One region of the Shewanella sp. 11B5 genome, then DNA from elsewhere that is predicted to be linked to it. Evidence: predicted binding sites of a transcription regulator. Region 1 holds the regulator's gene; the other holds the start of a gene.

Region 1 (3,834 bases):
CGCTGCTGTAGATTATGATGAACCTAAAGCTGCCATCGCATCACAAGCGCCGACAACTGGTTTTATGGATGTCAGTGACGATCGAGTGTCATTAGGCACTAAGCCTGCCATGAAAGCCCAATCAAAGGTGAACCCACCTCCTGAGGCTGATTCTTTACAAGCATTACTCCAAAAACAACATAATCGCATGACACAACAAATGTCTGTGAGCCAAGATGAACCAGATTTACCAGAATGGGCCCGCCAATTACAAGGGGCAAAATCTGCTAAACCAGCATCAACTTTTCAATCGCAAGCGGCACCAGAGCAAGTTAAAAAAACCAATAAAAATCAATCTGCTGATATGGATGCACTGCGCGAAGAAATGGCTTCATTGCGTAACTTATTGACCCATCAAGTTTCATCGTTGATGAAAGACCAAAAAAAGCGTACCGATCCTGTCGGCGCAATGTTAGAAAGTAAATTGATTGCAGCAGAGTTTTCTCCAGCAGTTGCTGCTAAACTAGCTGGGTTAAGTCAACACTACACCCCAGCAGATTTAGTAAGAGCTTTACCACAAAGTTTAGCCAATTTACTCGATAATCAAGGCGATGACATTGTCAAACGCGGTGGTGTTGTGGCGTTTGTTGGTCCAACTGGTGTCGGTAAAACAACTTCTTTAGCTAAGATAGCCGCTCGATTTGCCGCCCATCATGGCCCAGAGCAGGTAGCATTGATTACCACTGACCATTATCGTATTGGTGCCTATGAGCAATTAGCGACTTATGGCAAAATAATGGGCTGTCCGGTTAAGCAAGCACATGATTTAACCGAATTAGAACAAATTTTATATCAATTTAGAAATCGTAAGTTAGTATTAATTGATACGGCAGGTATGGGGCAGCGTGATATGCGCTTATATCAGCAATTAGACAATTTAACAGCAAATAGTAGGATCCCAATACGGAGCTACTTAGTCTTATCAGCGACTGGCCAACGTCGTGTGTTACAAGATGCTGTAGAACATTTTAAACGAATTCCATTAGCCGGTGCGATTTTAACAAAGTTAGATGAATCGATATCAATTGCAGGTGCATTGAGCGTATTGATTCAAAATGAGTTACCATTGAGCTATGTTACTGACGGTCAACGTGTTCCTGAGGACATGAAAGTGGCAGATACGTTAGAGTTGGCTAAGAAGGCTCTCGCGGCGTTAAATGAAACAGAACAACAATCGTCACAAGACACAGTGTGGTCTAATGACACAGCCTATGCATTTGAGTAAAGATATGACTCGGGATCAAGCAAGTGGTTTACGTATGATGAATCAACCAAATAACGATAAAGTTAAAGTAATTGCCGTATCCGGTGGTAAAGGCGGAGTGGGCAAAACCAGTGTGTCAATTAATACTGCGGTAGCACTAGCTGAAAAAGGCAAACGCGTATTAGTGCTTGATGCCGATTTAGGTTTAGCCAACGTCGATGTCATGCTTGGGATACGTGCTGAGAAAAATTTATCTCATGTTTTGTCTGGAGATGCCGAATTAGATGACATCATTGTACGCGGACCTAAAGGTATTGGTATTGTTCCTGCCACATCGGGTTCTCAAGCGATGGTTGAGTTATCGCCAGCGCAACACGCTGGACTTATCCGTGCATTTAGTGAAATGCGTACTCAGTTCGACATTTTAATTGTAGACACTGCCGCGGGTATTTCAGACATGGTGCTGAGTTTTTCTCGTGCATCACAGGATGTATTGATAGTCGTTTGCGACGAACCAACATCAATTACTGATGCTTATGCGCTAATTAAAATATTAAGTCGTGAACATGGTGTGTTCCACTTCAAAATTGTGGCAAATATGGTTCGTAGTCTTCGAGAAGGTATGGAATTATTTGCTAAACTCAGTAAAGTGACTGATAGATTTTTAGATGTTGCTTTAGAATTAGTGGCAACAATACCATTTGATGAAAATTTACGTAAAGCTGTTCGTAAGCAAAAGTTAGTTGTTGAAGCGTATCCTAAGTCTCCTTCAGCTATTGCTTATCATGGATTAGCCAACAAAATTATGACTTGGCCAGTTCCACAACAGCCTGGTGGTCATTTAGAATTTTTTGTTGAACGTCTTGTACAACGTAAGCCGATACAAGAAGGAAGAACGAGTGAATAAAGCCGCAGCGTATACTCAGTTCGATAACAAAACGTCTATTGTTGAACAGTATGCACCGTTGGTAAAAAGAATTGCTCATCATATGCTGGCAAGATTACCAGCATCGGTGCAACTTGATGATTTATTACAAGCAGGGATGATGGGTTTACTTGAGGCCTCTTCTAAATTTGATAACAGTAAAGGGGCTAAGTTTGAAACCTTTGCTGGCATCAGAATTCGTGGTGCAATGATTGATGAAATTCGCCGTGGTGACTGGGTTCCGCGCTCAGTTCATCGTAATAATCGTCTAGTAGCACATGCAATTGATGAATTGGGGCAACTGCTTGGAAGAGATGCCAACGATACAGAAATTGCTGAAAAACTTGATATGTCGCTCGATGAGTACCATCATATCTTAAATGATGTTTCTGTTGGTAAAATCATAGGCATAGAAGATCTTGGTGTTTCGCAAGATGTGTTAATCACAGATAACGAATCACCAGATGAAACCTTTGACTCGCTTGCTGAAATTCAATTCCAATCTGCATTGGTTGAAGCAATTAAGACATTGCCAGAAAGAGATGCATTAGTGTTGTCGTTATATTACGACGAAGCATTAAATTTAAAAGAAATCGGTGCCATCCTTGAAGTTAGCGAATCGCGAGTAAGCCAGATATTAAGTCAGGCAATGCTCAGATTAAAAGCGAAGCTCAAGCATTGGACACAAGAATAATAACTTATCTAGAGCAAACGAGTGTCAGCTCACCGGAGGAAACCTTGGACAAGAATATGAAGATTCTTATTGTTGACGATTTTTCAACAATGAGGCGTATCATTAAGAACTTGTTGCGAGATTTGGGATTTAATAATACCCAAGAAGCAGATGATGGCTCAACAGCCCTACCTATGTTACAAAAAGGCGATTTTGATTTTGTGGTAACAGACTGGAATATGCCTGGAATGCAAGGTATTGACTTACTTAGAGCAATCCGTGCAGATGATTCGTTAAAGCATTTACCTGTGCTAATGGTAACTGCAGAAGCTAAGCGTGAACAGATTATTGCTGCCGCGCAAGCCGGTGTAAATGGTTATGTAGTAAAACCTTTTACCGCAGCTACGTTAAAAGAAAAATTAGATAAAATCTTTGAACGACTCGCATAAGCAAGGATAAGTCATGCAGGCATCAATATCGGGGTTAATCACCCTCGAACAGGCCCAAGAACTTGTTGAATTGCTTACCTTGGGTCAACAAGATAAAGCCGATGAAATGATCAGAGAGCTTGCTACGCCATTGCAGCGTGAGCTTTTTGAAGAAGTCGGTAAGCTAACTCGACAACTCCATAGCGCACTAAAAGATTTTCAAGTTGATAACCGTTTATCTGAATTAGCTAATACTGAAATACCAGATGCTAAAGAAAGATTGAACTATGTTATCGACATGACAGAACAAGCTGCAAATAAAACTATGGATGCAGTTGAAGAATGTCTGCCTTTGGCCGATACCATCATTAGCAATATACAATCAGTGACGCCAATGTGGGATAAATTGATGCGTCGTGACATTGAAATGGGTGAGTTTAAGTCGCTTTGTCATGATGTTCAGCAGTTTATGCTACATAGTGAAAATGATTCTAATCGTCTTCGCGAGTTATTAAATGAAATTTTGATGGCGCAAGACTTCCAAGATTTGACGGGGCAGATGATC
Region 2 (3,909 bases), on a different contig from region 1:
CCCTATCTGGCTTGAGCCTGGCCCTGGCATAAACTGACTAAGAGCAACAAAACTTGAATATTGTTTACCATCTAGCCATTGTAAGTCGTCAACAAATGCTTTTCTAAAATAGCCTATGTGAGCCGCAGGGCCACCGAAACTGATTAACCCTAACGCTAAAAAGCGACTGAAAATTTGCCACATCGTCCTAGTACCTTTTTTATGTTAATAAACAATGTTATGACATTAAGATGACATTTTTATGATGACAACATACACCACTATCTAACTGCTACCTTTGCTCGATATAGCCCATAACTTAGCGACACCAAACGAGTACTTAATTACGATTTTTAAAATACCTTAATTGATAGCAAAGACTATTACAGCTGTTCTAGCATAACCAATACTTCAAAATGATCAGTATGAGGAAACATATCAAACATTTGAACTTTGGTTATTTGATAACCCGTAATGTACTCTAAATCGCTCATTAAGGTGTGTGGATTACAACTAGAATACACGATTGCTTTAGGTGCAAACTCACTCAGTGAGTCGCATAATGATTTTCCTAATCCGCGCCGAGGTGGATTTACAATAATAAGATCTGGTTTATCTTGAGCAGATTGTTCTTTGGCAAAATGAGTTGAATCAAGTGCGCTAAAATCCACTTGGGTAAACCCTAGTTTAGTTGCTGACAAGATGGCACATTCTATTGCTTCAGATTCGATCTCAATCCCAGTTAAACGGATATTGCTGTCAGCACAATGCAGCCCAAATCCACCGACGCCACAAAATAGATCCCAAATATAGTTCGGTTTAAATTCAGTAACCCACTCCCTCGCTATTTGATACAACTGGGCGGCGACTTCAGGATTCGTTTGAAAAAAGCTTTTTGGCCGTATGAACAACGGTACATTATTAAGTTGTTCTTCTAATCGTGTCGTTTCCGTTAAAAATATTTCCCTTTCGCCTTCAAGAATCGCCATGTGGATTGGCTGAATATTGGCCGAGACTAAGGTGATTTCGGGAAACTCTTGTAATAATTGAGGTAATTCTCGTTCAATTCTCACGATGGCTTGATCACTGCGTAATACAAAACGCAGCATAAACTGGCCACTACTTTGGCTGCGAGTCAGTAAAATAAATTTTAGCTCGCCTTTGCTTTTATCGACCCGATAAGGCGGTATACCAGCTTGCTGCACAAATCGTTCTAAACGGTGTAACAATAATTGCATATCTTTAGGGTATAACGAACAGTCACATAGACTGACCGGCTCCCCTTTAGGATTAACCAAACCTAAAATAGGTTTGTGAGCGGCACCTAAAACGACCATTTTGGCTTTATTACGAAAACCTGATTCTGCGCTTAATATCGGCGCTAGCCATTGCTTAACTGAAATGCCACGAAACAAATCGATTAACTGTTGTTGCTTTACACTCACTTGCTCAACCATAGGTAGTTGAATATTGCGGCATGACAAACAATCGCCACGCTCAAAATAATCACATTTCACAGCTGCTCGCCTCTCCGGAATTTAACATGGTAAATGCTTGATCACACAGTTGCTTTAATTGTTGTAAGTCTTCAATAGTGCCACCCACTTTACAACGCATCTGTTCAGGAATACTCAACGCTTGCTGATGTAATTGTTGGCCTTGCTCAGTAACATGTAACACTCGCACGCGTTCATCTAATTCACTACGGCTACGGCTCACTAAGCCTTTGCTTTCTAGACGCTTTAGCAAGGGTGTTAATGTTCCAGAATCAAGATGTAATTTTTCACCTAAGGTTTTAACACTGATCCCCGGCTCTTTCCAAAGTACCATCATCACTAGATACTGCGGATAAGTCAGCGATAACTCATCTAATAATGGTCGATATGCACGGATCATCGCATTAGTCGCACTATACAATGAAAAACACACTTGGTTTTCAAGTGCTAGCGGATTTTGCGCTGAAGGTAATTGAGACTCAGTAAGCGCTTTACTAGACATAGGCTTCACTCCACTAACCAATAATATGAGCTAATTATAACATTGGTTGTGCGCAACCTATAATCAAAAAATTCCAACGAATGCTTTTTAACAAAAATGAGTCAAGCATTTTGATTTTCAGCCGATATATTATTACCATCCGACTTTATATTAAGGTTAACCATGTCAATTAGTATTAATTCACCGTCTTCAATGCCAACAACAATTGATTCTGGCAGCAGCTTAAAAGTGGCCGTAATGGCTAAAGAACAGCAAAAAATTGAAGGTCAAATGGCATTACAACTCATTGAAGCGGCTCAGCCACCTGCACCGCAGCCCGTTGGCAACAGTGGTCATAATGTTAATACCACGGCATAAATGGTTAAAGCCCTAGAAAATCTGTTCCTAGGGCTAATGACGCCATCACAACGCTAAAGACCTTTGCATCGTTCGAGAGCAACTGAGCTTGAACATCATATTAATATCGAAGCCATTTCAAGGCGTCATCTTCATCTTCGAAATATTTTATCTCACCAGCAATAAACCAACTACCAATTTTGGCCGCCCATTCTTGCCAATCTTTATTGCCCAAAATGGCCACTCTTTCAAACTCAGATTTGTGCTTTAATCCCAGCTTTAAATCATCCCAAGCGGCGCGTAAGTCCCAGCCGTCAAGCTCGGTAGCATCAAGAAATAAACTCACTTTAGGCTGATCAACTTGGCTTAATGCCCCCTCTAGCATAGGGGTAATGACGAGATAGTCTTCGTGGGTTAATGTACCAATGGCTTTTAATGTCACAAAAAACACACTTTCAATTCGGTTTATGCCTATCGATAAACCATGTTTCTTCATATCCATATCGTGACTCCTTTACTATCCGTTTACTATGCGATTACACATTTACATGCACGCGCCTATCCATAAAGCTATGCATGCTTACATTTTAACCAATCATAAAATGAAGTGTGTGCCGGACTGCACAAAAAAGCAATGGCAACAACCTAGGGCAACCCACAGGCAGTATCTGCATCAAAAACTTGGTTATCGGACATGGAACCTCCTTTTACCACAGCAATGTAGCGACCCCAAGTAGCGCAAACAACACAGCACAACCGCGATGAATCAGTTTCATGGGCAATTTGTTAGCACTAAAATGCCCAGCCAGCACAACGGGGACATTAGCAATTAACATTCCCAATGTCGTGCCGATGACAACCCATGTCAGTGCTTGGTATTTTGCCGCTAAGACCACCGTCGCAATTTGAGTTTTATCCCCTATTTCAGCAATAAAAAACAAAATAAACGTTGCAGAAAAAGCACCGAGTTTATAGAAGCGATTATCATCATCATCCATTTTATCGGGTATAAGGACCCATAGTGCAATAGCAAAAAATGACCCTGCCACCAAATAGGTCGCCCATTGTGGATCAATCCATGCAATTGCCCATTGACCTAACCATGCGGCAAGAAAATGATTTAATAATGTGGCAAGCAAAATGCCTGAGATAATAGCGGTTTTATTGCTAAATCTCACCGCGAGCAGTAAAGCTAATAATTGAGTTTTGTCGCCTATTTCAGCGATGGCAACTGTGAGAGTTGAGGCGAATAAAGCTTCCAATGTGATATTCCTAGGGGTAAATGACAACTAAGCACAAGCCACCGCATACCCCTTGATGCAGTTACTGTGCTTAGGTCTCGCTTGGTAAAATCACTGATTTACAGTGTGTTACTGTCTGCACCATGGCATGAGGCCAATTATGTTGATACAGACATCTTGTATGCCATAACAGCAAAACAAGATTAGCTACTCCCCTAAAACAAGTCGCATTATAACGATTAAATAATTTTATTCAACGCACTCATTTTACATTGTAAATTTGGCATAAAAACACCTAAGCCTTAACAGTAACGCCGTAATGCTACACTATTGCAAAAATCACGTGTAAAAAAGT

The links. The regulator FliA, encoded in region 1, starts transcription of late flagellar genes. The targets are predictions, from matches to a motif close to CTAAAGNTNNNNNNNNNNNNGCCGATA.
Region 2: the regulator FliA is predicted to act here: its motif matches at 2,078-2,104, upstream of CXF78_RS13590 (cytoplasmic protein).

The regions. Positions count from the first base shown of each region.
Region 1 is NZ_PJAP01000442.1:17-3,850, reverse strand. It holds gene flhF (flagellar biosynthesis GTPase FlhF) at 1-1,264, shown strand, start outside; gene CXF78_RS10300 (MinD/ParA family protein) at 1,269-2,150, shown strand; gene CXF78_RS10295 (RNA polymerase sigma factor FliA) at 2,143-2,862, shown strand; gene cheY (chemotaxis response regulator CheY) at 2,907-3,290, shown strand; partial or broken gene CXF78_RS10285 (protein phosphatase CheZ) at 3,304-3,834, shown strand, end outside.
Region 2 is NZ_PJAP01000584.1:43-3,951, reverse strand. It holds partial or broken gene CXF78_RS13605 (chromate transporter) at 1-183, opposite strand, end outside; gene rlmC (23S rRNA (uracil(747)-C(5))-methyltransferase RlmC) at 363-1,496, opposite strand; gene CXF78_RS13595 (transcriptional regulator OhrR) at 1,486-1,977, opposite strand; gene CXF78_RS13590 (cytoplasmic protein) at 2,140-2,334, shown strand; gene CXF78_RS13585 (SpoIIAA family protein) at 2,435-2,815, opposite strand; gene CXF78_RS13580 (TMEM165/GDT1 family protein) at 3,021-3,575, opposite strand.